Regions from separate parts of the Vogesella sp. LIG4 genome, predicted to be linked through region 1. Evidence: riboswitches for the same ligand, from Rfam matches in the RefSeq annotation. Region 1 holds a riboswitch; each other region holds the start of a gene.
The links. A riboswitch is a leader RNA that binds a small molecule or an ion and turns the genes downstream of it on or off. The one in region 1 is predicted to bind glycine.

Region 1 (10,254 bases):
GAGCAAGGGCCGCCCGGCAGCGTCTTCCAGCTTCTTCAATTGCATGCTGATTGCCGACTGCGAGCGATACAGCTGCCGTGACGCCGCGGTAAGCGAGCCGCTGTCCACCACGGTGACAAAGGCGCGCAGCCAGTCCAGTTGCAGGTCGTTGCCGTTCATCGCCGCTCCATGCATTCGAAAATCGAATCATAGCATCGCCATAAATCCGCTTTTCGCAGCATTACGCCCCGGCCACAATGACTGCATGAAGACCGCTACCCCCACCCTCTCCCCTGCCGCCACGGGCGGCAACAGCGCCAGCGAGCAGCGCGGCACGCTGCTGATGACCGCCGGCGGCGTACTGCTCGGCAGCATCGGCATCTTCGTTACCGAAGCCCACCAGGACGCAGTGACCACGGTGCTGTTCCGCTGCCTGTTCGGCGGCCTGGCGCTGCTGCTATGGGGCGCAGCCAGCGGCAGGCTGGCGGAGTTGCGCCTGTCCGGGCGCGCACTGTTGGCCGCCGTGCTGGCCGGGGTGCTGATGGTGAGCAACTGGGCGTTGTTCTTTGCTGCCATTCCGATGACGTCCATCGGCGTGGCCACGGTGGTGTTTCACCTGCAGCCGTTCTGGGTGCTGCTGCTGGGCGCCTGGCTGCTGCGCGAGCATCTGTCGTCCACCCGCGCGCTGGCCTGCGGAGTGGCGCTGCTGGGGCTGGCGCTGGCCACCGGGCTGTTCGACCAGCCGGCCGCGCAGGTGCTGAGCAGCAGCTACCTTACCGGCCTGCTGCTGTGCCTGTTCGGCTCGCTGTGCTATGCCGGCGTGCCGCTGATCGCCAAGCTGGCGCCGGGTGTCAGCGCCTTCGCGCTGGCGTGGTGGCAGTGCGCGGTGGGTGTGCTGCTGAGCTGCTGGTGGCCGCTGTGGCATGGTTGGCCGCAAGCCGGCGCGGCCTGGGGCTGGCTGGTCGGCCTGGGCAGCCTGCACACCGGCCTTGCCTACGTGCTGCTGTATGCCGGCATGAGCCGGCTGCCCACCAGCCGCATCGCGGTGCTGCAGTTCATCTACCCGGCCACCGCCATCGTCATTGACTGGCTGGCCTACGGCCACGCACTCGGCCCGCTGCAGTTCGGTGGCCTGATCCTGCTGGGCGGTGCGCTGTGGACGGTGCGGCGCAGCGCCTGAGGGCACCTTGGCCAGGCTGTAAACAAACAAAAAGCCCCGCTTGCGCGGGGCTTTGCCATGCCGACGTTGGCCGCATGCGGCCAACCTTGGGCTTACTGGTAGCTGTCGATGGACGGGCAGCTGCAGATCAGGTTGCGGTCGCCGTATACGTCGTCGATACGGTTCACGCTCGGCCAGAACTTGTTTTCCAGCACGTACGGCAGCGGGAAGAAGGCTTCTTCGCGGCTGTACGGGCGGGTCCACTCACCGGCGATGTCTGCCTTGCTGTGCGGCGCGTTCACCAGCGGGTTGTTGTCCGCCGGCCATACGCCGTTCTGCACCTTGTCGATTTCCTGGCGGATGGCCAGCATCGCAGAGATGAAGTGGTCCAGCTCGGCCTTGGATTCGGATTCGGTCGGCTCGATCATCAGCGTGCCCGCTACCGGGAAGCTCATGGTCGGCGCGTGGAAGCCGTAGTCCATCAGGCGCTTGGCCACGTCCACCTCGGTCACGCCGGAGGCGGCCTTCAGCGGGCGCAGGTCGATGATGCACTCGTGTGCCACGCGGCCGTTGCGGCCGGTGTACAGCACCGGGTAGTGCCCCGACAGGTGCTTCATCAGGTAGTTGGCGTTCAGCAGCGCCATTTCGGTGGCGTGCTTCATGCCTTCCGCGCCCATCATGCGGATGTACATGTAGGAGATCGGCAAGATGGAAGCGGAGCCGAACGGCGCAGCGGATACCGCGCTCTGGCCGGCCACGGCGCCCGGTACGGCGGACACCACGTGGTTGGCCATGAACGGTGCCAGGTGCGACTTCATGCCGATCGGGCCCATGCCCGGGCCGCCGCCGCCGTGCGGGATGCAGAAGGTCTTGTGCAGGTTCATGTGCAGCACGTCGGCGCCGATGTCGGCCGGGCGGGTCAGGCCCACCTGGGCGTTCATGTTGGCGCCGTCCATGTACACCTGGCCACCGGCCGCGTGCACGATCTCGCAGATTTCCTTGATGCCTTCCTCGAACACACCGTGGGTGGACGGGTAGGTGATCATCAGCGCGCCGAGGTTGGCCGCATGCTGCTCGGCCTTGGCACGCATGTCGGCCATGTCCACGTTACCGTTGTCGTCGGTCTTCACCACCACGACCTGCATGCCCAGCATCTGCGCGGTGGCCGGGTTGGTACCGTGCGCGGATTGCGGGATCAGGCAGATGGTGCGGTGCGCTTCGCCACGGCTGGCGTGGAAGCGGCGGATCGCCAGCAGGCCGGCGTATTCGCCCTGCGCGCCGGAGTTCGGCTGGATGGAGATGGCGTCGAAACCGGTGATGGCCATCAGCTGCTGCTGCAGGCCTTCGATCATTTCCAGGTAGCCAGCAGTCTGCTCGCGCGGTGCGAACGGGTGCATGTTGGCGAATTCCGGCCAGGTGATCGGAATCATCTCGCTGGTGGCGTTCAGCTTCATGGTGCAGCTGCCGAGGCTGATCATGGAGTGGTTCATCGCCAGGTCGCGGTTTTCCAGCTTCTTGAGATAGCGCAGCATCTCGTGTTCGCTGTGGTGGGTGTTGAACACCGGGTGCGACAGGATGGCGGACTCACGCTTCAACGCGGCCGGGATGGCATCGGCGGCAGCGGCGTCCAGCGCCGCGATGTCGGCCGGCTTGCCGGTGAAGATTTCCACCAGCTGTGCCAGGTCGGCGGTGGTAGCGGCTTCATGGAAGGCCACGCCCAGCACGCCGTTGCCGGCGTCACGCAGGTTGATGCCGGCGGCCAGCGCAGCGGCGTAGACCTTGGCCGCATTGGCGCCCAGGTCAACCTGTACCGTGTCGTAGAAGCGATCGAACACCAGCTTGCCGCCGGCTGCCTTCACCGCGTGGGCGAAGATGGCTGCCATGCGGTGGATGCGAGCGGCGATGCGCTTCACGCCCTCGGCGCCGTGGTACACGGCATACATGCCGGCGATGTTGGCCAGCAGCACCTGCGAGGTACAGATGTTGGAGTTGGCTTTCTCGCGACGGATGTGCTGTTCGCGGGTCTGCAGCGCCATGCGCAGCGCGGTCTTGCCCTTGGCATCCACCGATACGCCGATGATGCGGCCCGGTGCCGAGCGCTTCATGTCGTCCTTGAACGCGAAGAAGGCAGCGTGCGGGCCGCCGAAGCCCATCGGCACGCCGAAGCGCTGGGTGTTGCCCACGGCCACGTCGGCGCCCATTTCGGCCGGCGACTTCAGTGCCACCAGTGCCATCACGTCAGCGGCAACTACTGCCAGCGCGCCCTTGGCCTTGGCAGCGGCAATGTACGGGGTCAGGTCCAGCAGCTCGCCGGATTCGCCCGGGTACTGGAACAGCACGCCGAAGTACTCGCCGTTGCCGGCTTCTTCCGGGTGGCCCTGCACCAGCTCGAAGCCGAAGTATTCGGCGCGGGTCCGCATCACGTCCAGGGTCTGCGGCAGCACGCGGCTGTCCACGAAGAACTGGTTGGACTTGGACTTGGACACGCGGCGCGCCATGGCCATGGCTTCGGCAGCAGCGGTGGCTTCGTCCAGCAGCGAGGCGTTGGCCACTTCCAGGCCGGTCAGGTCGATGATCATCTGCTGGAAGTTCAGCAGCGCTTCCAGGCGGCCCTGGGCGATTTCAGCCTGGTACGGGGTGTAGGCGGTGTACCAGCCCGGGTTTTCCAGCACATTGCGCAGGATCACGCCCGGGGTCAGCACCGGGTAGTAACCCAGGCCGATGAAGGAGTTGTTCACCACGTTCTTGCTGGCCACGGCCTTGAGGTCGGCCAGGGCGTCGGCTTCGCGCTGCGCCGGCGGCAGATCCAGCGCGCGGTTGAAGCGGATGTTGGCCGGCACGGTCTGCGCTACCAGGTCTTCCAGCGAGGAAGCGCCCACGTAGGACAGCATCTCGGCCTTCTCGGCCTCGCACGGGCCGATGTGGCGTTCGATGAATTCTTGATGATTGAAGAGTTGCGAGAGCGACATGTCTTCGATTCCGTCTTAGCTAGCCACACGATGCGCAGCGTCGGTGGGGTTGGCCGCAAGGCCCGCCCGCAGGGCGCATCGGGAGGCAAAAATACAAAAGCCCCGCCATCTTGCGACGGCAGGGCCCTTCGATCAGGCGCCGATTTCGGCTGCGTAGGCAGCGGCATCCATCAGGCGATCCAGATCAGCGGCGTTGGCCGGCTTGATCTTGAAGAACCAGGCTGCGCCGTACGGATCGCTGTTGGCCAGATCCGGAGCCGCTTCCAGATCGCTATTCACTTCCAGCACTTCGCCGGCGATCGGGGCGTAGATATCGGAGGCGGCTTTTACCGACTCCACCACACCTGCCTGTTCGCCTTCGCCCAGCTGGCTGCCAACGGCCGGCAGTTCCACGAACACGATATCGCCCAGCAGCTCCTGGGCATGTTCGGTGATGCCGATGCTAACGGTGCCGTCAGCTTCCAGGCGCAGCCATTCGTGGCTGGATACGTATTTCAGTTCGGCGGGAATGTTGCTCATGTGATTCTCCTGATGCAGATAGTTTGGATCTAGATTGGGTAGTACCGGGGCGACGCTCTCGCCTCGTCGTTATACACCAGCTTATTCAAAAACTTTCTTACCGTTGCGTACGAACGGCATTTTCACCACGCGAACCTCGGTAAGCGTGCCGCGCAGATCCACCAGGGCGGTGGCGCCGGTAGCGGCCGGCACGCGGGCAATGGCGATGGAATGCTTCAGGGTCGGCGAGAAAGTGCCGCTGGTGATGATGCCTTCGGCGCCATCCACCACTACTTTCAGGCCTTCGCGCAGTACGCCGCGGCCTTCCAGCACCAGGCCCACCTGCTTCATGGCCACACCGGCAGCCTTCTGGGCTTCCAGTGCCTTGCGGCCGGTGAAATCGCGCTCTTCCGGGTTCCAGGCGATGGTCCAGCCCATGCCGGCTTCCAGCGGCGACACGGTTTCGTCCATGTCGTGGCCGTACAGGTTCATGCCGGCTTCCAGACGCAGGGTATCGCGTGCACCCAGGCCGATCGGCGCTACGCCGGCAGCTTGCAGCTGGTTGAAGAAGGTGATGGCTTCGGCAGCGGGAATCATGATTTCCAGGCCGTCTTCACCGGTGTAACCGGTGCGGGCCACGAACCATTCGCCGAACGGCAGGCCCTGGAATACTTTCAGGCCCTGGATGGCTTCTGCCCAGTCCGGCTTAACGGCACAGACTTTGGCAATGGCCTGCGGACCTTGCACGGCCAGCATGGCCAGGTCGCGGCGCACTTTCAGTGCCACGTCGAAACCGGCGGACTGCTTGTCCATCCATGCCAGGTCTTTTTCGGTGGTGCCGGCGTTGATCACCATGCGGTAACCGTTGGCCGCAAGGTAAACGATCAGATCGTCCACCACGCCGCCTTGCTCGTTGAGCATGCCGGAGTAGAGTGCCTTGCCTTCGAAGCCCAGTTTGGACACGTCGTTGGCGATCAGCTTTTGCAGCCAGGCTTTGGCGTCGCTGCCGGTGATGTCCACCACGGTCATGTGGGACACATCGAACATGCCGGCGTCGTTACGCACGATTTCATGTTCTTTCAGCTGCGAGCCGTAATGAATGGGCATTTCCCAGCCGGCAAAGTCAACCATCTTTGCATTGGCGGCAATATGCGCATCAAACAGTGGGGTACGTTTCGGGGCCGTCATGGGCAAATCCTCGGAGTGAGTTATTCCTCTATCTCACACCCCTCTGTCCATGCACCTGAGATTTTCCGGCATTGCGCCGTTAGCCCCTTCGGTGGGCGCGATATGCGCCGCTCTCCAGATTCAGCCGATCTTGCGACCGGATTCTTGCAGTCCTTTTGCCTGAGCGATTGCGGGTGCACTTGCGCCTTCGGCGGCAACCGGCCTATCGGCTAGCTGCGCTCTCCTGCGTGAATGGCCGGATTATCGTCGCGCCCTGCCGGCTTGGCAAGTCGGGTTTTGTCCATTTTTCAGATACTTGCGACAAGTCCTGGACAAAAAAGCATGATATTTCGCTTTACGGCCAAGCAGTTAGCCACAAACCAGCCGCCAGGGGCTGTTGGCGCCAGCGTTGCAAGATGCTCAAACAATTGTCACCGGCCCGGCCGGTACCTGTGTCAGCTGCCAGTGGCTGTGGGCCCACTGCCACAGTTCCGCCACCGTCCCCGCCGCGCTTGGCGCCGCATGCCCCAGCCGTTGCAGGGCCTGGCGCAGCTCCTGTGCGGCCAACGTTGGCGAGATGGCCGGCGCCAGCGTCTGTTTGGAAAGCTTCTCGCCGGCGGCATTCACCATCAGCGGCAGGTGGCAGTGGCTGACCGCCGGCCCGCCCAGGCATTGCCGCAGCCACAGCTGGCGCGGCGTGGACACCAGCAGGTCGGCGCCGCGCACGATGTCGTTGATGCCCTGCGCGATATCGTCCACCACCACCGCCAGCTGATAGGCCCAGAAGCCATCGGCACGCAGCAGCACGAAGTCGCCGATATCGCGCTGCAGCTGCTGCGCGTAATAGCCCTGCAGGCGATCATCGAAACCCAGCTCTTCATCCGGTACCTGCAGCCGCCAGGCACGCGGGCTGCGCCCCGGCGCCAGCCCGTGGCGGCAGGTGCCCGGGTAGACCATGCCGTCCAGCCCGCGCAGGCCGTGCTCGCTGATTTCCTTGCGGGTACAGCCGCAGCCATAGGCATCGCCCTGGGCAACGAGCTGGTCCAGCGCCGCGCGGTACAGCTGATGGCGCTGGCTCTGGTACACCACCTCGCCATCCCACTCGAAGCCGAAGACTTCCAGCGTGCGCAGGATGTTGGCTGCAGCACCAGGCATTTCGCGCGGAGGGTCGAGATCTTCCATGCGCAGCAGCCACTGGCCGCCGCGGCGACGGGCTTCCAGGTAGCTGCCCACGGCCGTGGTCAGCGAGCCGGCGTGCAACAGGCCGGTGGGGCTGGGGGCAAAACGGCCACGGTAAGCGGGATCAGGGGCAGACATTCGGCGCGGAGCAAACAATAATCACAGCTGGCTACCGATAACGGTGTGCACAGCCGTGGAGGGCGAAAAATGACGCACGTTGTAACCGAAGCCTGCATCAAATGCAAATACACCGACTGCGTGGAGGTGTGCCCGGTGGACTGCTTCCACGAAGGCTCCAACTTCCTGGCCATCGACCCGGACGAGTGCATCGATTGCACGCTATGCGTGCCGGAATGCCCGATCGATGCCATCACCACCGAGGAGGATCTGCCGCCGGCGCAGCACCACATGCTGGCGCTGAATGCCGAGTTGTCCAGGGTCTGGCCGGTGATCGTGCAGCAGAAGGAGCCGCTGCCGGATCACGAGCACTGGGCCAAGGAGACAGGCAAGCTGCCGCTGCTGGAGCGCTAGATATCGCAAGTTGGCCGCAGCCTGCGGCCAACCCTGCCCGGCTCAGATGAACAGATCCACGTCGCCGCCGGTCTTGCGTTCGCTGTCGCTGTCGATGCGGCGGCGGTAGCTTTCTTCTTCCTGCACCAGGGTATGCTGCGGGCGGAGTTTCTTGATCAGCACCTTGCCGCTGTCGGTGAAGAAATACACCTTGCGTGCGATGTCGGCGCCCAGGTCCTCCGCCACGATGGGGATGTTTTCCTGCGCCAGGAAGGCTCGCACGAAGCCGGCATTGCGCTGGCCGATATTCGCCTTGCTGATGCCGTCCAGCACGTTGCCGCCGCCGAACACCTTGGCTTCCAGGCTGCGGCGGCTGGCACCGAGCTTGAGCATGTCGTTGATCAGCAGCTCCATGGCGTGGGTGCCGAAACGCGCCGGCATCAGGCTGTCGCGGTTGCCGTTGCCGTGGTCCGGCAGCATGAAGTGATTCATGCCGGCAATGCCGGTTTCGCGGTCGCGCAGGCAGGCGGACACGCAGGAGCCCAGCACCGTTACCAGCAGCAGGCCGTCGTCGGTGGCCTGGAACTCGCCCGGCAGCAGCTTGGCGGCGTGGCGGTTGAAATGTTTGTCGAGGTAGCGGTGTTCCGCATGACCGGCCAGCATCATGCCTCCCGCTTCTGTTGGCCGCACAGATAGGCCAGCACGCGCTCGGCCATGCGCGGCAGCGGCACCACTTCGTGCACCGCGCCGATCTCGTAGGCGGCGCGCGGCATGCCGTACACCACGCTGCTGGCCTGATCCTGCCCCAGATTGTAGCTGCCGGCCTCGCGCATGCGCAGCATGCCGGCAGCGCCATCCTTGCCCATGCCGGTGAGGATCACCCCTACCGCGCGCTTGCCCAGCAAGGCCGCCGCCGAGTCGAACAGCACATCCACCGACGGGCGATGGCGATTCACCGCCTCGCCCTGATCCAGGTGGGTGAACAGCTGGCCACCGCGGCTCACCACGCTCAGGTGCGAGTGGCCCGGCGCGATGTAGATATTGCCGGCCTGCAGCGGCTGGCCGTCGCTGGCTTCGCATACCGCCATGGCACAGCACTGGTCCAGGCGGTTGGCGAACGACAGCGTGAAATGCTCCGGCATGTGCTGCACCACCAGCACCGGCGGGGTATTGGCCGGCAGGCCGCTGAGGAATTCGCGCAGCGCCTCGGTGCCGCCGGTGGAGGCGCCCGCCACGATCACGGCATCCTTGCGCAGAATGTTCTGGCTGCCCGCCAGCGGCACAGGCTGTGGCTGCGCCTGGACGAAACGGCTGGGTAGTTGCACGCGCGCGGCGGCGGCGGTGCGTATCTTGTCGCAAATCAGCTCGGCATACTCCTGCATGCCACGGCCGATATCGACCTGCGGCTTTTCAATACAATCCACCGCGCCCAGCTCCAGCGCGCGCAGGGCGATGTCGGAGCCGGCGGCGGTCAGCGAGGAAATCATCAATACCGGAGTTGGCCGCAAGCTCATCAGCCGGCGCAGGAACTCCAGGCCATCCATGCGCGGCATTTCCACGTCCAGGGTGATCACGTCCGGGTTGCTTTCGCGGATGCGCTCGCGCGCGGCCACCGGGTCCGGCGCCACCGCTACCACTTCCATGTCCGGCTCGGCATTGATGATCTTGCCCAGCAGCTCGCGTATCAGCGCCGAGTCGTCCACCACCACCACGCGTATCTTGCGTCCCGCTGCCATGCGTTATCCACCCGCCAGGCGGTAAGCAGTCTTGCCGCATGGCACAAAGGTCTGACTGATGTGCTGGATGTTCTCGGAGTGGCCCAAGAACAGCAGCCCGTGCGGCTTCAGGTAGCGGGCGAAGTGTTCGATGATGCCGGCCTGCGTCGGCTTGTCGAAGTAGATCAGCACATTGCGGCAGAAGATCACGTCGAACAGCCCCAGCTGCGGCCAACTATCGTCCACCAGGTTGATGCGGCAGAAGCGGATCTGCTGCGCATAGCTGGCCTTCACCTTGACCTTGCCGGCATTGCCGCCCACGCCGCGCACGAAAAACTGCCGCAGCAGCTCCGGCGCCAGCGAGGCGACCCGGTCGGCGCCGTAGACGCCGGCCGCCGCCTTGGCCAGTACATTGGTATCGATGTCGGATGCCACGATATCGTAGCTGCCACCGGCCAGACTTTGCGCCAGCGTAAACAATATCGAATAAGGCTCCTCGCCGGTGGAGGCAGCCGAACTCCACACCCGGTAGCCGCCCTCGTCGCCGGCATGCTGCCGCGCATGCTGGCGCAGGATGTCGAAATGGTGGCCCTCGCGGAAGAAGGCGGTCAGGTTGGTGGTGAGCGCATTGATGAAGTGCTCCCACTCCCGCTCGCCCTGCGGGGAATGCAGCAGCGCCAGGTAGTCGGCAAACGAGCGGAAGCCCTGGTGGCGCACCCGCTTGGCGAGCCGGGCATACGCCATATGGTTCTTGGCGTCGCTCAGCGCGATGCCGGTGCGGTCGTACAGCAGCGATCTGACCGCGTGGAAATCCGCCTCGGAAAAGTGCAGATCACGCGGAAAGATCGCGCCGTCGTCGCTGGCCGGCTTCAGAACTCCTCCCACTCGCCTTCATCACTGGGTACGGGATGCAGGGGCGAATGCACCGCCGGCGCATGGTTGCGCACCACGGCCGGAGCCTGGGCGCCCGCCGGTTTGGGCAGCACGATAGCCTGCCGCGCCACCGGCGCCGCGGCGCTGGCGACATGGTTGGTCGCCGGTCGTGCGGCACGGGCGCTGCTGTCCAGGTGGAAGATGG
Region 2 (10,254 bases), 1.6 Mb from region 1:
CGCTCAGAGGCGGAAGCGGGCAACCAGCGACTTCAGTTCGTCGCCGCGCTGCGCCAGCAGGTTGATGGTGGCCAGCGCCTGCTGCAGGCTGCTGTCGGTCTGCTGCGCCATCACGTTCACGCGCTCGGCACTGCGTGCCATCTCGTTGGTGGCGATGCCCTGCTCGGCGGTGGAGGAGGTGATTTCGCCCATGCGCGAGGAGATTTCCTCGGCATTGCTCTTGATCACTTCCACCTTGTCGGCCGCCTGGCGCGACAAGGTGACACCGGATGCCACCTTCTCGTTGGTGGTATCGGCATGCTCGATGGCCTCGCCGGTGCGGCGGATCACGGTGTCGATCATCTCGGCGATCTGCACGGTGGCAGTGGCGGTACGCTCGGCCAGCTTGCGCACCTCATCGGCCACCACGGCAAAGCCGCGGCCGGATTCGCCGGCGCGGGCAGCTTCAATGGCCGCGTTCAGCGCCAGCAGGTTGGTCTGATCGGCGATGTCGCGGATCACGCCGACAATGCCCTTGATCTGTTCGGACTGGCCGGACAGGCTGCCCATTACGGTGTGCAGCGAAGCCACGGCGGTCTGGATGGACTGCACTTCGCGCTCCACCTCGGCCATGGCACGGTGCGAATCCACCGAGTTGCTGCGCGACTGCGCCACCAGCGCCTCGGTTTCGCCCACGTGGTCGGCAATGTGGTTGATGCTGACCGTGATTTCCTCGATGGTGGCCGCGGTAGCAGACAGCTCGGTGGACTGCACGCGGGAGTCCTGGCCGATCTGCTCGGCCACGCTGCTCAGCTCGCCGGCATCGCGTGCCAGGGCTTCGGATTCGTCGCGCACGGTGATGAACATCTCGCGCAGCTTGGCCACGAACTGGTTGAAGGCGTCGGCGATCTGGCCCACTTCGTCACGGTTGCCCACCGGCAGGGTCTTGGTGAGGTCGCCATGGCCGCTGGCCACTTCCTGCATCGCCTTGTGCAGGGTGCCCAGGCCGGACAGCATGCGTGCCACGCCCACATAGGCCAGGATGCTGGCCAGGATCATGCCGGCAATCGCCAGGCCCACCATTACCATCAGCAGCTGGCTCACCGGTGCCATGGCGGCAGCCTTGGGCACCAGCACGCCGAACAGCCAGTTGGTCTTCGGCACCGGGAACAGCGCCACCAGCTGGGTTTCGCCATCGATGGAGGCGGACTGGATCACGCCATCCTTGCTCAGGCCAGCCAGGTCGAAGCCTGGAATGACCTCACCGATTTTCTTCAGCGCGGAGTCTTTTTGCGGGTGGGCGATCACATCGCCTGCCGCGGTAATCAGGAAGGCGTAGCCATCGCCCGGCAGCTTGGCGGACACCACTTCTTCCACCACGCGCGCCAGCGTCACGTCGCCACCGGCTACCGCCACCAGCTGGCCGCCATCCTTGCGCGCCTGGGCAAAGGTGATGATCGGCTTCTTGGTTGCAGCGTCGATATACGGAGGCGAAGCGATAGGACCGTCGGAATCCTTGGCAGCCAGGTACCACGGCCGTACGGTCGGGTCATAGCCTGGCGGTACCGGTGTCGCCCCGGTGGGCTGGGTCATGGTCTTGTCCGGCTGGCCGATATACATGTCGTCAAAGCCACCGGCGGCCTTGGCCTGATCCAGTATCGGCTTGAGTTCGCCAGTACCGAAACGCGGCAGTACCGAAGCAGCAATATGCTGCTTGCTCTGCACCCACTCTGATACGAAGCTCACCTTATTGTCGGCAGCCATCTTGATCTGCCCTTCGATCTGGGTTGCCAGCGTGGCACTCATCTTCCAGTAGGCAACGCTACAGAAGACGACTGCCAGTGCTGCAATTACCAGCAGCACGAACGTCATCAGTTTTGCGCGCAAAGACATGATAGATACTTCCCCTGTTTATTGGATTTTGAAGTGAGTGGATGTTACTACCGGGGAGCGAGCCCCGTTCCTGTTATAGCCAGAAAACAATTTCATGCACTTTCTGCGTGCATTTGCGCCATGCTGTCGCAAAAAATTGATTTAAAACAACTTTGCAATTTCGATATGTTAGGTTTAAATCGCAAAAAATTCCATAGCCCCCGTAGACAATATGCAATGCGCAAGAAACTTCTGGCGCGATATGCCATCACCACCCGCAAACGGCAAATCCGGGCTGCAGCCCTTGTCCGGCGGCAAGCGCTAACTACTGTCAGCCAGCCACACCAATGCTGCACCTGCACATCGAATACTGTCCGACATGCGTTGACAGCCACGGCCAGCTTCTCTAGATTGCGCCAAGCTACGCAGCCAATCGCAAGGTTGGCCGCCACCAGTGCAGGAGAGACTGCCCGGATCTGATCCAGCGGCAGCGCCGAAGGGGAATCGCCCCAGAAACTCTCAGGCAAAAGAACTGCACTGGTCAGGCACTCTGGAGAGTAGGCCCGCAACCGCGCGGCCTCGCCGAAGGCAGCATGGCCAGTCAATACTGCGCCGCAATCTCTCAGGCAAAGGGACAGAGGGGGCATCGTCCGGTGATACCGGGCGGACGCCCCATTACCCTGTCTGCCATTCCACAGACCGTCCGTCCATCACCGCCCGTTTTATTCAAGGCGCGGTGCGGCCAACGTTTTGCCGCCTGCGCCGGCGACCAGGAGATACGCGATGTTTACCCAGGATATGCAGATTGCCGGCTTTGACGACGCCCTGTGGGCCGCCATGCAGGCCGAAGACCAGCGCCAGCAGGACCACATCGAGCTGATTGCCTCCGAAAACTACACCAGCCCGCGCGTGATGCAGGCCCAGGGCAGCCAGCTCACCAACAAATACGCCGAGGGCTACCCCGGCAAGCGCTACTACGGCGGCTGCGAACACGTGGACGTGGTGGAACAGCTGGCCATTGACCGCGCCAAGCAGCTGTTCGGCGCCGACTACGCCAACGTGCAGCCGCACTCCGGCAGCCAGGCCAACGCCGCCGTCTACATGGCGCTGCTGGAGCCGCACGACACTGTGCTCGGCATGAGCCTGGCCCATGGCGGCCACCTCACCCACGGCGCCAAGGTCAACTTCTCCGGCAAGATCTACCACGCCGTGCAGTACGGCCTGAACCCGGCCACCGGCGAGATCGACTATGACGAAGTGCAGCGCATGGCCAACGAATACCAGCCGAAGATGATCGTGGCCGGTTTCTCCGCCTACTCGCTGATCGTCGACTGGAAGCGCATGCGCCAGATCGCCGACAGCATCGGCGCCTACCTGTTCGTGGACATGGCCCACGTGGCCGGCCTGGTGGCTGCCGGGCTGTACCCGAACCCGATTCCGCACGCCCACGTGGTGACCACCACCACCCACAAGACCCTGCGCGGCCCGCGTGGCGGCCTGATTCTGGCTGCGGCCAACCCGGAACTGGAGAAGAAGCTGAACTCAGTGGTATTCCCCGGCATCCAGGGCGGCCCGCTGATGCACGTCATCGCCGCCAAGGCAGTGGCGTTCCAGGAGGCGCTGCAGCCGGAATTCGTCGATTACCAGAAACAGGTGCTGGCCAACGCCCGCGCCATGGTGAAGGTGTTCCAGGACCGCGGCTACAGCATCGTGTCCGGCAAGACCGACGACCACCTGTTCCTGCTGAGCCTGATCGACAAGGGCCTCACCGGCAAGGCGGCCGATGCCGCGCTGGGCGCCGCTCACATCACCGTGAACAAGAACGCGGTGCCGAACGATCCGCAAAGCCCGTTCGTGACCAGCGGCATCCGCATCGGCACCCCGGCCATCACCAGCCGTGGCTTCAAGGAAGCCGAGGCACGCCAGGTGGCGCACTGGGTCTGCGACATCCTCGACGATATCGAGAACCCGGAAGTGGGTGCACGCGTAAAACGCCAGGTAGCGGAGCTTTGCGCCGCGTATCCGGTCTATCGTTAAATAGTAATAAGAGCTTGTTCACGATCTCGTGAGCTAGAGCGAGACAAGGCGAAAATGGCTGAGGAAGCGGAATTGACATGGAGTCAATGAGCATTCCGAAGGTATTTTCAACGCCGTATCGCCGAAGCGCAGCAGATCGTGAATAAGCTCTAAGCGCTGCGGCCAACCCTGGCCGCGGTGCGTTATCCAACAGCACGGGGCCACCCCCTGTAAACCGGGCGCCGCCAACCCACGGCGGCGCCACAACCAGACAAGAGAAGCAGCATGGCTATCAGTGTTTTCGACCTGTTCAAGATCGGCATCGGCCCGTCCAGCTCCCACACCGTCGGCCCGATGCGTGCCGCGCGCCAGTTCATCGCCCGCCTGGAAAAGGATGGCCAGCTGAGCGCCACCGCGCGCGTGAAATCGGAAATGTTCGGCTCTCTGGGCGCCACCGGCAAAGGCCACGGCACCGATACCGCGGTGCTGCTGGGCCTGGCCGGCGAGCTGCCCGACCTGGTCGACACCGATGCCGTGCCGCAGATGCTGGCCACCATCCGTGCCGACAAGGCCATCACCCTGCTCGGCCAGCAGCGCATTGCCTTCAACGAGGCGGAAGACCTGCTGCTGTACAAGCGCAAGGCCCTGCCCTACCACCCCAACGGCATGATCTTCGAAGCCTTCGACGCCGACGGCAACAGCCTGTCCAAGCGTGCCTATTACTCGGTAGGCGGCGGCTTCGTGGTGGATGAGGCCGCCATCGACGCCGGCTTCGTGCCGCCGGGCGTTACCGAACTGAAGCACCCGTTCAAGACCGGCGCCGAACTGCTGGCCCTGTGCCAGCGCGAAGGCAAGAGCATCAGCCAGATCATGCTGGAAAACGAGCTGGCCTGGCGTAGCGAGGACGAAGTACGCGCCGGCCTGCTGCAGATCTGGCAGGTGATGCAAAGCTGCGTGCAGCGCGGCTGCAGCCACGAAGGCATCCTGCCCGGCGGCATGAAAGTGAAGCGCCGCGCCGCCGACCTGTACCGCAAGCTCACCAACGCCCCGGAAGCCGCGTTGCGCGACCCGCTGACGGTGATGGACTGGGTAAACCTGTACGCACTGGCGGTGAACGAGGAAAACGCCGGTGGCGGCCGCGTGGTCACCGCACCCACCAACGGCGCGGCCGGCATCATCCCAGCGGTGCTGCACTACTACGCCCGCTTCGTGCCCAATGCCAGCGAAGACGGTGTGGTGCGCTTCCTGCTTACCGCCGGCGCCATCGGCATCCTGTTCAAGCTCAACGCCTCCATCTCCGGCGCCGAAGTCGGCTGCCAGGGCGAAGTCGGTTCCGCCTGTTCCATGGCCGCCGGCGCGCTGGCCGAGGTGCTGGGCGGCACGCCTGAACAGGTGGAAAACGCCGCCGAAATCGGCATGGAACACAACCTGGGCCTGACCTGCGACCCGGTGGGCGGCCTGGTACAGGTGCCGTGCATCGAACGCAACGCCATGGCGGCAGTGAAGGCCATCAACGCCGCGCGCATGGCACTGCGCGGCGACGGCCAGCACTTCGTGTCGCTGGACCGGGTGATCAAGACCATGCGCGACACCGGCCGCGACATGAGCAACAAATACAAGGAAACCGCGCGTGGCGGCCTGGCGATCAACGTGATCGAAGTGCCGGTAAACATCGTGGAATGCTGATGCCCGCTTGCGGCCAACGTTGGCCGCAGACATGACAACGCCCGCTGCATGCGGGCGTTTTTCATGATCAACAGTAGATGCCGCGCCCGACTGCCGGGTGGCAACGATGAGTAGCGGCTACATCCGCGTAATGGACGCCACAGACAAAGCAAAGTTGGCCGCAATACCGTCAGGGCATGCGGCCAACCTTGGAATTACGCGGTAAACGTCGGGCTTCATTTCATTCAATCCAGGCTACCGTGCTCGCAGAGCATCCTCTACCCCGCACCAGTCAGACTGATACACACCAGCGGCCAGATAGCGATGAAAAGTCGAATACGGCCATGCCGCAACATGCGTAACCAGCCCATGCTTGAGTGGATTGCGATGAATGTAATCGAGGTGGCGATTGAAATCCGTCTGGTCACGAATGACATGCTCCCAGAAACGGCGTTGCCAGATACCTCGCTCCCCCTTGCGGACACGTACGGCATTCCGCTCCTCACTCGCCGCCAGCTGCCGAACAAACCGAATCTTGATCGCCTTGATGCGATTGGAAAAATCATCGTCACCGGGTGGCAGCGTGATCAGACAATGAAAATGATCTGGCAACACCACCCAGCCATCAATGCCGAACGGCCGCACTCGCTGCGTCTGCCGGACCGCATCACGCAACGCATCGATATGCGTCACCAGTAAACACGAACCACGCTCCAGCAAAGTGACGGTCAAGAAATACGTTCCACCTGCCACGAACATCCGACGGTAACTTGCCATCAACCTGCTCCTCTGAGTCGATGGCAAAGCGTAAAAGAAGAAGCCGATACCATTGGCAAGCGATTGTCACCGCCCGGTCATGTAGGGCGGAAGCCCGCAGAGCGGGCGTTCCGCCGCAACACACCACGGCAATCACGCCAAGGGTACGAAACCGCCCTACACAAAAAGCTTGGCCGCAAGCGGTGCAGACTTGCGGCCAACCTTGCGGCGGAACACCCCGGCACGCCGGGGCTTCCGCCCTACTTCGCCTGGTCATGTAGGGCGGAAGCCCGCAAAGCGGGCGTTCCGCCGCAACACGCCACGGCAATCATCCCAAGGGTACGAGACCGCCCTACACAAAAAGGTTGGCCGCAAGCTGTGCAGACTTGCGGCCAAGCTTGCGGCCAACCTTGTGGCGGAACACCCCGGCACGCCGGGGCTTCCACCCTACTTCGCCCGGTCATGTAGGGCGGAAGCCCGCAAAGCGGGCGTTCCGCCGCAACTCACCACGGCAATCACGCCAAGGGTACGAAACCGCCCTACACAAAAAGCTTGGCCGCAAGCGGTGCAGACTTGCGGCCAAGCTTGCGGCGGAACACCCCGGCACGCCGGGGCTTCCGCCCTACTACTCAAGAATCAGAAGCCGTACTGCAGGCCCAGCGACAGGAAATCGGTATCACTGCGGAAGTGGCCACGCCAGTTGCTGGCACCAATGCCGGTTTCATACTTCATGCCGTCGAAGCGCTCGTACTCGACACGAGCAGACAGCGCCGGAGTCAGCGCATAGCGCGCACCCACACCGTAGTTGGCGTAGATGCCGTGGTGGTCATTGTTGTGCAGCGGGTCACAAGCCACTACACAGGTGTAGTTGGTAGTTACTGCCGCAGCCCCCAGCTTGCCGAACAGTGCCAGCTTATCGTTCAGCGGCAGGGTCGCCACACCAGCCAGCGACAGGCCCTTGGCGCCGAAGCGATCCTGTGCCGGCGCGCCCAGCACCGTGCCGGAGAAGCGGCTGTGGCCCAGATTGAAGAGACTCAGTTCGGCGCTGAAAGTCTGGTTGATGCCATAGCCGGCATACACTTTCTGTGCAGCGGAATAATCGTAAACCTTGCCATCGGCACCGTAGCCAAGCTGCTCCTGGCCGGTAAAGTGGGTTTGCGCCTGGCCAGCGGCCACGCCGGCATACCAGCCCTGTCCGGCTGCCATGGCGGAGCCGGCACAAAGGGTTGCGATCAGGGCAAACAGCGTCTTGCAGTTCATGTTCTTGCTTTCGTTTGATGTGCGGGAAATCGTGCCTGGCCCGGCACTGCCATGTGGCGACCGGACAAAAACAAGGCTGCCGCGAGCGGCAGCCTTGTTGGCGGGAATCAGGCTCAGGCCAGCTTGGCCAGCTGCACCCTGATCTTCTCCAGCTTGTCATTCAGCTCAGTCAGCTGTGCCTTGTCGCGTTCCACCAGGTGTGCCGGCGCCTTGTCGACGTAGCCCGGCTTTTCCAGCTTGGCGGTCAGCTTGTCCAGCTCCGCCTGCGCCTTGCCCTGCTCCTTGGTGAGGCGTGCGGTTTCGGCGGCCTTGTCCACTTCCACCTTCAGCATCAGGCGGGCGTCGCCGGAAATGGCTACCGGGGCGTCGTCAGCCGGCAGTGCGGCCACGATGCTGCCTTCGGATACGCGGGCCAGCAGTTTCAGGTAGGGCACGAAGTCCGCCAGGCTGGCGTCCTTGCTCTCGATGAACAGCGGCGCCTTCACCGCCGGGCCGATGCCCATTTCGCCGCGCAGGTTGCGCACGGCGTTCACCAGGTCCTTGAAGGCGTCCATGCGGGCGTTGGCCGCAGCGTCGATCTTCTCGGGCGCCGCCACCGGCCAGGCGGCCAGCATGATGGAGTCGGTTTTCTTGGCGTTGGCCAGCGGCGCCACGGTCTGCCACAGCTCTTCGGTGATGAAGGGCATCAGCGGGTGGGTGAGGCGCAGCGCCACTTCCAGCACGCGCACGATGATGCGGCGGGTGGCACGCTGCTGTGCTTCGTTGCCGGTCGAGAGCTGTACCTTGGCCAGTTCCACGTACCAGTCGCAGTACTCGTTCCAGATGAATTCGTAGATCACCTGGGCGGCGATGTCGAAGCGGTAGGTGTCCAGCGCCTCGGTCACTTCGGCTTCGGCCTGTTGCAGGCGGCCGATCATCCACTTGTCGACGAAGCTGTATTCCAGCGGCAGGCTTTCATCCTGGCCGCAGTCCTTGCCTTCCACGTTCATCATCACGAAACGGGTGGCGTTCCACAGCTTGTTGCAGAAGTTGCGGTAGCCTTCAGCCCGTTTGAAGTCGAAGTTCACGCTGCGGCCCAGGCTGGCGTAGCTGGCCATGGTGAAGCGCAGGGCATCGGTACCGTAGGCCGGGATGCCTTCCGGGAACAGCTTTTCGGTGGCCTTGGCAATCTGCGGTGCCTTTTCCGGGCGGCGCAGGCCGGTGGTGCGCTTGGCTACCAGCTCCGGCAGCGCGATGCCGTCGATCAGGTCCACCGGGTCGATGACGTTGCCCTCGGACTTGGACATCTTCTTGCCTTCGTGGTCGCGCACGATGCCGTGGATGTACACGTCCTTGAACGGCACCTTGCCCATGAAGTGGGTGGTCATCATGATCATCCTGGCTACCCAGAAGAAGATGATCTCGTAGCCGGTTACCAGTACCTGCGACGGCACGAAGGCGCGCAGTTCGGCGGTGTCAGCCGGCCAGCCCAGGGTGGAGAACGGCACCAGCGCCGAGCTGAACCAGGTGTCCAGTACGTCCTGCTCACGGCGCAGGGTCTTGCCGCCGGCCTTGGCGCGCACTTCTTCTTCCGTGCGGCCAACGTAGATGTTGCCGTCTTCGTCGTACCAGGCCGGAATCTGGTGGCCCCACCACAGCTGGCGGCTGATGCACCAGTCCTGGATGTTGTTCATCCACTGGTTGTAGGTGTTCACCCAGTTTTCCGGGATGAAGCGCACTTCGCCGCTGGCCACGGCGTCGATGGCTTTTTCGGCAATGGATTTGCCGGTGGCGTCGCCCTCGCCCACCTTGCTCATGGCCACGAACCACTGGTCGGTGAGCAGCGGCTCGATCACGGTACCGGTACGGTCGCCACGCGGCACCATCAGTTTGTGCGGTTTGGTTTCCAGCAGCAGGCCCTGGGCGTCCAGGTCGGCCAGCATCAGCTTGCGCGCCTCGGCGGTGGTGTGGCCGGCGTAGGCGGCCGGCAGGTCGATGGTGCCTTCGGCGGTGCCGTCAAAGCCGAATACCTGCGCCTTGGCGAGAATGCGCGCTTCCAGGCTCATCACGTTGATGAGCTTGGTGTCGTGGCGCTTGCCCACCTGGTAATCGTTGAAGTCGTGCGCCGGGGTGATCTTGACGAAGCCGGTGCCGAAGGCGGCATCCACGTAGTCGTCGGCGATCACCGGGATCTGGCGGCCGGTCAGCGGCAGCTCCAGCATCTTGCCCAGCAGGTGCTGGTAGCGCTCGTCGGTGGGGTTGATGGCCACGGCCACGTCGCCCAGCAGGGTTTCCGGGCGGGTGGTGGCCACGGTAACGAACTCATCGCTGCCGACTACCGGGTACTTGATGTGCCACATGTGGCCATCTTCTTCCTCGGAGACCACTTCCAGGTCGGAGATGGCGGTGCCGAGCTTGGCATCCCAGTTGGACAGGCGCTTGCCACGGTAGATCAGGCCCTGTTCGAACAGGCGCACGAATACCTCGGTCACCACTTCGGCGCGGGCATCGTCCATGGTGAAGTATTCACGGCTCCAGTCCACCGAGCAGCCGACGCGGCGCATCTGGCTGGTGATGGTGCCGCCGGATTTCTCCTTCCACTCCCATACCTTGCTGGTAAAGGCGTCGCGGCCCAGGTCGTGACGGTTCACGCCCTGCTCGGCCAGCTGGCGCTCCACCACGATCTGGGTGGCGATGCCGGCGTGGTCGGTACCCGGAATCCAGGCG
Region 3 (10,254 bases), 920 kb from region 1:
GCCTCAGTGCCCATCACCTTCGCCGGCATCAAGAACAAGCAGATCGACGCCTTCCTCGGCTACTGGAACCCCAGCATGACGCCGATGATCGAGCCGTTCGTGAAGGCAGGGCAGATCAAGGTGCTGGACCGCCCCAACCTAGTGGGTGCCAAGTACACGCTGGCAGTACCTGCCTACGTGGCGGCAGCCGGTCTGAAGAGCTTTGCCGACATCGCCAAGTTCAAGGACAAGCTGGATGGCAAGATCATCGGTATCGAGCCGGGCAACGATGGCAACAACCTGATCCAGGAAATGATCAAGAAGAACCAGTTCGGCCTGTCCGGCTTCAAGCTGGTTGAGTCCAGCGAGGCAGGCATGCTGTCCGAAGTGGAACGCGCCATTCGCCAGAAGAAATGGGTAGTGTTCCTGGGCTGGGAACCGCATCCGATGAACGTTAAGTACAAGATGACCTACCTGTCCGGCGGCGACGACGTGTTCGGCCCCAACTACGGCGAAGCCAAGGTATTCACCGCCCTGGCAACCGACTACCAGGCACGCTGTCCGAACGTGGCGAAACTGCTGACCAATATGCAGTTCACCACCGACATCGAAAACCGCGTGATGGGCCCGATCATGGACAAGGAGAAGCCGGAACTGGCTGCCAAGAACTACCTGAAGAAGAACCCGTTCATGCTGAAGAGCTGGCTGGCCGGTGTAACCACCTTCGATGGCAAGGACGGCATGAGCGCCGTGCAGCACCACCTGGCCAACTGATAGCATCAGCATTGCCACCAGGGCCGCCATCGCAGATGGCGGCCTTTTTCATGGTCTGGAGGGTGGTTTGCTGCCGGCGGCCTGGTCACGATAGACATTCTTGAACAGCAGCATTTTCTGCAGGTGCTCCTCCTGGCGCCCTGGAAAGCCGCAGTGTAGTGCGAAATGTTCGCTTTCCTTGAAGGTGCCAAACAGTCGGTCCCACCAGCTTTTCCAGCAGGCAATGCTGTCACCTGCCGACAATCAACGCTTCCAGAAACGGATGCGCCAGCTGCTGCAGGAGTTTACTGACCTGCATCAGGAAGGTCTGGCCCGAGCGACGGATGATCAGCATGGCACCAGCCTGCTGCTGGCGATCCGGCCATGGGAGCCCCGTGTTTTCGAGTCGATGCGCAGAGCGCCTGACGATAGAAAGTATCGAGAGGCGTGACAGCCAGCGAGCCTGGCGGCAGGGCGGGAAGCTGTTAGCAAAAAAAACGCCCGCGTGAGCGGGCGTTGTCATGTCTGCGGCCAACGTTGGCCGCAAGCGGGCATCAGCATTCCACGATGTTTACCGGCACTTCGATCACGTTGATCGCCAGGCCGCCACGCGCGGTTTCCTTGTACTTGTTGCTCATGTCGCGGCCGGTGTCGCGCATGGTCTTGATCACCCGGTCCAGCGATACGAAGTGCTGGCCGTCGCCACGCAGCGCCATGCGCGCGGCGTTGATGGCCTTCACCGCCGCCATGGCGTTGCGTTCGATGCACGGCACCTGCACCAGGCCGCCCACCGGGTCGCAGGTCAGGCCCAGGTTGTGTTCCATGCCGATTTCGGCGGCGTTTTCCACCTGCTCAGGCGTGCCGCCCAGCACCTCGGCAAGCGCGCCGGCGGCCATGGAACAGGCGGAGCCCACTTCGCCCTGGCAGCCGACTTCGGCGCCGGAGATGGAGGCGTTGAGCTTGAACAGGATGCCGATGGCGCCGGCGGTGAGCAGGAAGCGCACCACGCCGTCCTCGCTGGCATTGGGCACGAAGCGGGCGTAGTAGTGCAGCACCGCCGGGATGATGCCGGCCGCGCCGTTGGTGGGCGCGGTGACCACGCGGCCGCCGCCGGCGTTTTCCTCGTTCACCGCCAGTGCGTACAGGTTCACCCAGTCCATTACCGTCAGCGGGTCGCGCAGCGCGGCCTCCGGGGCGTTGGTGAGTTTGCGGTACAGGTCGGCGGCGCGGCGCTTCACTTTCATGCCGCCAGGCAGGATGCCTTCGTGGCTGCAGCCGCGCTGCACGCAGCTTTGCATCACCTGCCAGATCTGCAGCAGGCCGGCGCGTACTTCCTCCTCGCTACGCCAGGCCAGCTCGTTTTCCAGCATGATCTGGCTGATGCTCTTGCCTTCGCTTTGGCACAAGGCGAGCAGCTCGGCGCCATTGCTGAACGGGTGGCGCAGTTCTTCGCTGCCCGGCGGGGTAAAGCCGGCATCCACTGCCGCCTCGTCCACCACGAAGCCGCCGCCTACCGAGTAGTAGGCGCGCTTATCCAGTACTTCGCCCTTGTCGTTACGCACCTCGAAGGTCATGCCGTTGGGGTGGAACGGCAGCGTCTTGCGCTTGTGCAGCACCAGATGCTCGCTCTCGGCAAAGACGATTTCGTGGCTGCCCAGCAGGCGCAGGCGCTTGCTGTCACGAATCGCCGCTACCATCTGCGGCACCGCGTCGGTGTCCACGGCATCCGGCAGCTCGCCCTGCAGCCCCAGCAGCACGGCGATGTCGGAGCCGTGGCCCTTGCCGGTGGCGCCCAGTGAGCCGAACAGCTCGCAGCGCACGCTGGCCACCGCCGGCAGCACGCCGTCGCGTTCCAGGCGGGCGATGAACTGCCGCGCGGCACGCATCGGGCCGACGGTGTGGGAGCTGGACGGGCCGATGCCGATCTTGAACAGATCAAACACACTGATGGCCATGATCAGCTCCCGCTGGCAGCGCGGTATACCGGGAAGGCCGCGCACAGCTCGGCCACCTGGCGCTTGACCTTGGCGGTAACGTCCGGGTTCTCGATATCGTCGAGGATGTCGCATACCCAGTGCGCCACCTGGCGTGCCTCGGCTTCCTTGAAGCCACGGCTGGTGATGGCCGGGGTGCCGATGCGGATACCGCTGGTCACGAACGGGCTTTGCGGATCGTTCGGCACCGCGTTCTTGTTCACGGTGATGTGGGCGGCGCCCAGCGCGGCATCGGCCGCCTTGCCGGTGAGGCCCTTGTCGATCAGGCTCAGCAGGAACAGATGGTCGTCGGTCTTGCCGGACACGATGCTGTAGCCGCGGTCCTGGAACACCTTCACCATGGCGCGGGCGTTGGCCAGCACCTGTTTCTGGTAATCAACGAATTCCGGCTGCAGCGCTTCCTGGAAGGCCACCGCCTTGGCGGCGATGACGTGCATCAGCGGGCCGCCCTGGATGCCGGGGAACACCACCGAGTTCAGCTTCTTCTCCAGTTCCGGGTTGGCCGCAGCCAGAATCAGGCCGCCACGCGGGCCGCGCAGGGTCTTGTGGGTGGTGGTGGTCACCACGTGGGCGTGCGGAATCGGGTTCGGGTACAGCCCGGCAGCCACCAGGCCGGCCACGTGGGCCATGTCCACGAACAGGTAGGCGCCGATGCTGTCGGCGATCTCGCGCATGCGCTTCCAGTCGACGATCAGCGAATAGGCGGAGAAGCCGGCCACGATCATCTTCGGCTGGTATTCGTTGGCCATGCGCTGCACTTCGTCGTAGTCGATCTCGCCGGTTTCCGGGTTCAGACCGTATTGCACCGCGTGGTAGATCTTGCCGGAGAAGTTGACCTTGGCGCCGTGGGTGAGGTGGCCGCCGTGGGCCAGGCTCATGCCGAGCACGGTGTCGTGCGGCTCCAGCAGCGCCATGTAGACGGCGGCGTTGGCCTGGCTGCCGGAGTGCGGCTGCACGTTGGCGTAGTCGGCGCCGAACAGCTGCTTGGCGCGGTCGATGGCCAGCTGCTCCACCACGTCCACGTGTTCGCAGCCGCCGTAGTAGCGCTTGCCGGGGTAGCCCTCGGCGTATTTGTTGGTGAGCTGGCTGCCCTGGGCCTGCATCACGCGCGGGCTGGTGTAGTTTTCGGAGGCAATCAGCTCGATGTGGTCCTGCTGGCGCTGGTCTTCGGCCTGCATGGCGGCCCACAGGGCGTCGTCGAAGCCGGCAATCTGCATATCTTTGGTAAACATGGCGCTCTCCAGACAAGGGCGCGGCCAAGGTTGGCCGCAAGCCCGGTAAATGGGGGTGGGTGGTCGCCTGGCGACCCGTGCTTGCCCCCTCTGTCCGTGTGCCTGAGAGATTGGGTGCGCGCTGCGCACCGTGCTGCCTTCGGCGAGGCGCCGCTGATGGCGCCTGCTCTCCAGAGAGCCTGGGCAGACAGTCCTTTTGCCTGAGAGTTTTCGGGGCGATTCCCCTTCGGCGCCGCCGCTGGACTGCTGTCCGGGCGATCTCTCCTGTCTGCCTGATGTGGCTGCAGCTCAATCTAGAGAGCGCCCGCGCCAGCGTCAATCGATGCCGGCAGGGTAAAAACGGGCAGCTTCGCGATGCTTGCTGGTGCTGGCGGCGGCAGGTGGCGAAAACGATGATTTTCCGTCGCCGACGGAAGGAAAGCTGTCGGCTGTGACAATGCCGCGCCGGCAAACAACGGCATTGCCGGTGAAAACTAATTATTTGATTTTTATGGGAATTGATGTGTTTTTGCCACAACTGCGGTTGTGGCTTGTGAGCTACGGCTGCTTGTCCTGCGCAGCCTGTCTGGCCGGTTCGGCGCCGTGGCTGCTGGCCGGCAATGTGCCGGGCAGCAGGCAATCCTGCGGTGCCAGGTGGCGTAACTCGCAGTCTATGGTGAACGGTTGCGGGCGCATCACGGCGTAGCCCTGCACGTAGTCTATGCCCAGCATGGCGGCTGCCTGCATGATCTGCGGGGTCTCGACGAATTCGGCAATGGTGTGCTTGCCCATGACATGGCCGATGTGGTTGATCGCCGCCACCATGGCGTGGTCGATAGGGTCGTCCAGCATGTCCTTGACGAAGCTGCCGTCGATTTTCAGGTAGTCCACCGGCAGGTGTTTCAGGTAGCTGAACGAGGACATGCCGGCGCCAAAGTCGTCCAGCGAGAAGCGGCAGCCCAGCTTTTGCAGTTCGGTGATGAAGTGAATGGCGTCGCTGAGGTTGGCGATGGCGATGGTTTCCGTGATCTCGAAGCAGATGCGTTGCGGCGCGATGGCATGCAGGCGGAACTGCTCGTGCAGGAAGTCGAGAAAGCTGTCGTCGCCAATGGAGCTGCCGGACAGGTTGATGGCACAGGTGGTTACCTGGCTGCTGTGGCCATGCTGCTGGCGGCTGACCAGGGTGGCAAAGGCATTCTGTACCACCCAGCGATCTATCAGCGGCATCAGGCCGTAGCGCTCCGCTGCCGGGATGAAGCTGATCGGTGGCACCAGGCGGCCATATTCGTCGTACAGGCGCAGCAGCAGCTCGATGTGGATGCCGTCGTCGGTGTCGTTGCTTAGCGGGGCGATCTGCTGCGCGTACAGGCAGAAACGGTTCTCTTCCAGTGCCAGGCGGATGCGCTGCACCCAAGCCATTTCGCCATACTTCATCGACAGCTCGGAATCATCCGGGTGGTAGACCTGCACCCGGTTGCGCCCCTTTTCCTTGGCCATGTAGCAGGCCACGTCGGCGGCGCGCAGCGCCTCGGCCAGCGTGGTCATCGGCGCGCTCAGGTGCACCAGGCCGATGCTGACGCTGACATTGAACGGGTGGCCTTCCCAGGCAAAGTGCAGCTCCTGCACGGTCTGGCGCAGCGCTTCGGCAATTTGTCCGGCGTTGATGGCGGGGCAGTGCTCCAGCAGGATGCCGAATTCGTCGCCGCCGAGGCGCGCCAGGGTGTCGATATCGCGCAGCTGCTGTTGCAGCAGGGTGCAGATCTGGCGCAGCAGCTCGTCGCCGGCGGCGTGGCCGCAGGTGTCGTTGACGATCTTGAACTGGTCGAGGTCGAGGAACATCAGCGCGTGCTCCACCGGCGTGCCGGCGCTCAGCTTGCCCAGCGCCTGCTCCAGCCGCTGCTCGAATTCGCGGCGATTGGTCAGCCCGGTGAGCGCGTCGTGGGTGGCTTGCCAGGAGAGGTTGGCCACATATTGCCGCTCGCGGGTCATGTCGTGCAGCACCAGCACGGCGCCGTTGACGCTGCCGTTGCTGTGGATGGGCGAGGCCACCAGGGAGACCACGATGGCGCTGCCGTCCAGGCGCACCATCAGCTGGGTGTGCTGGCTGGTGCCGCTGGCTTCGCCGTTCAGGATCTGTTCGATCAGGTTGCCGTCTTCCTGCTGCGTCTGCTCGTTCAGCATGCGGATGATGGAGCTGAGCGGCAGGCCGTGTGCCTGCTCGTCGCGCCAGGTGGTGAGCTGTTCGGCGGCGGGGTTCATATAGGTGATGAAGCCGGCTTCGTCGGTGGTGATCACCGCATCGCCAATCGAGGTCAGGGTGATCTGGGCGCGTTCTTTCTCGGCACGCAGCGCGCTTTCCACTTCCAGCCGCTGGTTGAGCAGTTTGCCGGTGCGCAGTACCGCCAGCAGGATCAGGATGGTGGTGGTGACAAGGTTGGCCGCAAGCAGCAGCTGCTGGATGAAGCGCGAGGCTTCGCCCAGGGTGTTGGAGAACGCTCTTTCGACCGGGGTGACCTGCTCGTTGACGCGCCGGATCTGCGCGATCCAGCCGGCGATTTCCGCTGCGGAGGGGGTGTGCTGGGTAAAGCCATGGCGCATCTGGTTGGCTGTCTGCATCAGTTGCAGCAGCTGCTGGTCGCCGGTAGTCCAGTGGGCGATGGCGGTTTCCAGGTAGCTGAAGTGACGGAAGTTGCGGTACAGCCAGATCAGCCCGGGGATGTCCTGCGGGTGGTTGCCGCCCTGCAGGAAGCCGGCTTCGGCGCGCAGCAGGTCGGGCTCGGGAGCGTCCAGTGCCTGGCGTGCCTGGTGGTCGCCCAGCGGAATGTCGATGGCTTGCTGGTACTGCAGGAAATCGCGCTCGTCGCGGCTGTCGGCGTACAGCTTGAGGTAGTAGATCGCATCCTTCTGGCCCTTGGACCACAGGCTTTCCCCGCTGACGTAGGCGCGCACCACCGATAGCACTTCCAGGCTGATGCCGCTGATGACTGCCTGCAGCAGGGCGACCAGAATGAAAGGCCACAGGACGCGCAGCAAACGGTCGGGTTGATGCGGGGCGGGGCGCATGAGTCGATGTCACCTTTTTGGCAAAGCCCGGTGGGCGGTGGTTTTGGCCGAGGTGGTGTTACGAGGCTGCGTTTATATGAACAGCTAACAGCTGCACCTTCATTTTATAGTTTGCAAATTGCAAATTGAATAGTGGCAACACGGGCAGGTAGGAGGGGAAAAGCGCTTGATCGGGCAATAAAAAAGGCAGGCGGGCGCCTGCCTTGTTGCGATGTATCGCCGTGCTTACTGCCAGTGCACCAAGGTGTGGTTCTTCTTGCCGCGCTTGAGCAGGCTGTACTGGCCGAACAGGCGCTCGCCGTCGCCGATCTGGTGTTCCAGGCTATCGGCTTTGTTGCCGTTGATGCTTACCGCGCCGCTCTGGATGAAGGTGCGCGCTTCGGTCTTGGACTTGGCCAAGCCGCCGGCAACCAGGGTGTCGATCAGGCCGGCCTGGTCGCGCGGCAGCTGGATGCTGGGCATGCCGTCCTGTGCCAGTTGCGCCAGGTCGGATTCGGTGAGGTCCGCCACGCTGCCGCTGAACAGGCTGGCGCTGATGCGCTGGGCGGCTGCCACCGCGGCCTGGCCGTGTACCAGGGCAGTCGCCTGCTCGGCCAGGATGCGCTGTGCTTCCGGCTTGCCGCCGCTGGTCTTGTCCTGCTCCTCGATGGCGTCGATCTCGGCCAGCGACAGGAAGGTGAAGTAGCGCAGGAACTTGTACACGTCGGCGTCCGCGGTGTTCATCCAGAACTGGTAGAAGGCGTACGGCGAGGTTTTCTTGGCATCCAGCCACACCGCGCCGCCTTCGGTCTTGCCGAACTTGGTGCCGTCGGCCTTGGTAACCAGCGGCAGGGTCAGGCCGTAGACCTGGTGCTGATGCAGGCGGCGGGTCAGGTCGGTGCCGGCGGTGATGTTGCCCCACTGATCGGAGCCGCCGATCTGTAGCACGCAGCCATGACGCTGGTACAGCTCGGCAAAGTCGTAGCCCTGCAGCAGGCTGTAGCTGAACTCGGTGTAGCTGATGCCCTGGTCTTCGCGGTTGATACGCTGCTGCACCGCTTCCTTCTTGATCATCTGGTTGATCGAGAAGTGTTTGCCGATGTCGCGCAGGAATTCCAGCGCGCCCATGCCGCCGAACCAGTCGTAGTTGTTGGCCATGATGGCGGCGTTGTCGCCTTCGAAGGACAGGAACGGCGATACCTGGCCGCGGATCTTGTCCACCCAGCCGGCGATCACGTCCGGGGTGTTCAGCTTGCGTTCGGTAGCCTTGAAGCTTGGGTCGCCGATCATGCCGGTGGCGCCGCCCACCAGGGCGATGGGCTTGTGGCCGAACTGCTGGAAGCGCTTCAGTACCAGTACTGGTACCAGGTGGCCAAGATGCAGGCTGTCTGCGGTCGGGTCGAAGCCGCAATACAGGGTCACGCTCTCCTTGGTCAGCAGTTCGTCGAGGGCTGCCGCGTCGGTTTGCTGCGCGATCAGGCCACGGGCTTGCAGATCCTGGATAAGAGCGGACTGGAACATCTTGAAAATTCTCCTTGGTTTGAAACGCCGCCAGGGCAATGAGCAGGCGGAAAGGCGCTATTCTAGCCGATTTTGTTGCAGCGCAGCCGGGGCAATTTCTGCAACATTCCTTAAAACCTTTCGCCGTGTCATCTGTCATGCCGCGGGTAGAATGCAGCGACAAAATCAGAAGGAGGGGCGTTGCAATGGCTTACCGGGTTAAGGTATGGGACTTGCCCACGCGTCTGTTTCATTGGGGGTTGGTGGCGCTGTTCGGCCTGCTGTGGTGGAGTGCCGATAGTGGCGAGCTGATACTGCATGCCCGGTTTGGCGAGGCGCTGCTAGTGCTGCTGGTGTTCCGCCTGCTGTGGGGTATAGCCGGCAGCCAGACGGCACGCTTCGGCACTTTCGTGCGCGGCCCCGCAGCCATTGTCGCCTACCTGCGTGGCCAGTCGCCCACCGCTCCCGGCCACAACCCATTGGGCGCCCTGATGGTGCTGACGCTGCTGGCGGCGGTGCTGGTGCAGTTGCTGCTGGGGCTGTTCGCCGCCGACGTGGATGGCTATACCTTCGACGGGCCGTTGGCGCATTTGCTCGATGGCAGCCTGGCCGAGCAGGTGAGCGAGTGGCACGGCGCCTGGTTCAACCTGCTGTTGTTGCTGGTCTCGGTGCATGTGCTGGCGATTGTTGGCTACCGGGTGCTGCGCAATGAGAACCTGGTCAAGGCCATGGTGACCGGGCACAAGGAAAGCGATGACCCGATTGCCGCGCCGTCCTTTGTATCGCCCTGGCGCGCGGCGCTGCTGCTGCTGGCGGCTACGGTGCTGGTGTGTGGAGGCCTGGCCGTGTTGTGAATGCGGCCGCGATGGCGGAATGAAAAAAGGCATGCTGCGGCATGCCTTTTTTCATGGTGCATCCAGACTTTAACGCTTGGGGCCACGGAAGCTGTCATGACAGCTCTTGCAGCTGTCGGCTACTGCGGCGTATTTGTTGCGCACGGTGGCCAGGTCGTCGCTGCGCGCGCCGGCCTGCAGGGCGTTAACGGCGGTCAGGAACTTGTCCTGCGCGGCCTTGAATTTGGCCGGCTGGCTCCAGATTTCCGGCTTGGCACGGCTGACGTCGTCGATGGTGCCCGGCTTGAACAGGGTGAACGGCACGGCGGCAACTGCCTTGAGGTCGTCCGCGTTCTTGATGAACTGGTCCTTGCGGAACGGGCCGTCGCGCAGCATGACGCCGATCGGTTCGAAATTGAGCAGGATTTTCTTGAAGCTTTTCTGGCGGTCTTCGCCGGGGCCGGCAACGGCGCTGGCGCACAGCAGGGTAAGGATCAGGGTGGCGGTAAGTTTCTTCATCTCGGGTTCTGGTGATTGCGGTTTATTGCGCGAGTTTAATAATTTCTGGCTGCGCTGCCAAAGGCGGGGTCGCCTAATCGTTGCGGAACTGCTGGTGGCAGGACTTGCATGTCTGCTGGATGGCAATAAAGGCCGGTTTTACGTCATCGATGTTTCGGGCAACTGTGGCAGCCTGTTTCAGGCTCTGGGCAGCGTGCTTGTGCTTGCCGATGGCAGACTGGAATTCGGCGGGTTGCGACCAGATTTCCGGGCGGGCATCGGTTTTACCCTTGTCGCTGCCGGGGCCGAAGTACTGCCAGGGCTGCTGTGCCAGCTCGTCCAGGTGTGCGGCCAACTTGGCGAAGTCGGCCTGGCTGAACGGCGTGTCGCCTTTCACCATCTGGCCCATGGCGGACATGGTCTTCTTGTATTGCTCGAAAACCT

Region 2: linked by a shared signal. The riboswitch ahead of glyA (serine hydroxymethyltransferase) and the one ahead of gcvT (glycine cleavage system aminomethyltransferase GcvT) in region 1 are both predicted to bind glycine.
Region 3: linked by a shared signal. The riboswitch ahead of glyA (serine hydroxymethyltransferase) and the one ahead of gcvT (glycine cleavage system aminomethyltransferase GcvT) in region 1 are both predicted to bind glycine.

Annotation. Positions count from the first base shown of each region.
Region 1 is NZ_LT607802.1:134,198-144,451, forward strand. Features, by position in the region: gene PSELUDRAFT_RS00605 (LysR family transcriptional regulator) at 1-159, opposite strand, end outside; gene PSELUDRAFT_RS00610 (DMT family transporter) at 245-1,159, shown strand; gene gcvP (aminomethyl-transferring glycine dehydrogenase) at 1,252-4,107, opposite strand; gene gcvH (glycine cleavage system protein GcvH) at 4,240-4,626, opposite strand; gene gcvT (glycine cleavage system aminomethyltransferase GcvT) at 4,708-5,793, opposite strand; glycine riboswitch at 5,827-5,921, opposite strand; glycine riboswitch at 5,931-6,029, opposite strand; gene gluQRS (tRNA glutamyl-Q(34) synthetase GluQRS) at 6,193-7,089, opposite strand; gene fdxA (ferredoxin FdxA) at 7,159-7,482, shown strand; gene cheD (chemoreceptor glutamine deamidase CheD) at 7,525-8,127, opposite strand; gene PSELUDRAFT_RS00645 (chemotaxis response regulator protein-glutamate methylesterase) at 8,124-9,197, opposite strand; gene PSELUDRAFT_RS00650 (CheR family methyltransferase) at 9,201-10,061, opposite strand; gene PSELUDRAFT_RS19980 (methyl-accepting chemotaxis protein) at 10,046-10,254, opposite strand, start outside.
Region 2 is NZ_LT607802.1:2,672,562-2,682,815, reverse strand. Features, by position in the region: gene PSELUDRAFT_RS12625 (methyl-accepting chemotaxis protein) at 4-1,872, opposite strand; glycine riboswitch at 2,299-2,396, shown strand; glycine riboswitch at 2,398-2,493, shown strand; gene glyA (serine hydroxymethyltransferase) at 2,635-3,888, shown strand; gene PSELUDRAFT_RS12615 (L-serine ammonia-lyase) at 4,153-5,553, shown strand; gene PSELUDRAFT_RS12610 (transposase) at 5,788-6,309, opposite strand; gene PSELUDRAFT_RS12605 (outer membrane beta-barrel protein) at 6,925-7,548, opposite strand; gene PSELUDRAFT_RS12600 (valine--tRNA ligase) at 7,662-10,254, opposite strand, start outside.
Region 3 is NZ_LT607802.1:3,357,601-3,367,854, reverse strand. Features, by position in the region: gene PSELUDRAFT_RS15630 (choline ABC transporter substrate-binding protein) at 1-753, shown strand, start outside; gene PSELUDRAFT_RS15625 (hypothetical protein) at 802-996, opposite strand; gene PSELUDRAFT_RS15620 (L-serine ammonia-lyase) at 1,287-2,687, opposite strand; gene glyA (serine hydroxymethyltransferase) at 2,690-3,958, opposite strand; glycine riboswitch at 4,137-4,235, opposite strand; gene PSELUDRAFT_RS15610 (EAL domain-containing protein) at 4,496-7,000, opposite strand; gene tyrS (tyrosine--tRNA ligase) at 7,226-8,500, opposite strand; gene PSELUDRAFT_RS15600 (cytochrome b/b6 domain-containing protein) at 8,713-9,333, shown strand; gene PSELUDRAFT_RS15595 (cytochrome c) at 9,403-9,831, opposite strand; gene PSELUDRAFT_RS15590 (cytochrome c) at 9,905-10,254, opposite strand, start outside.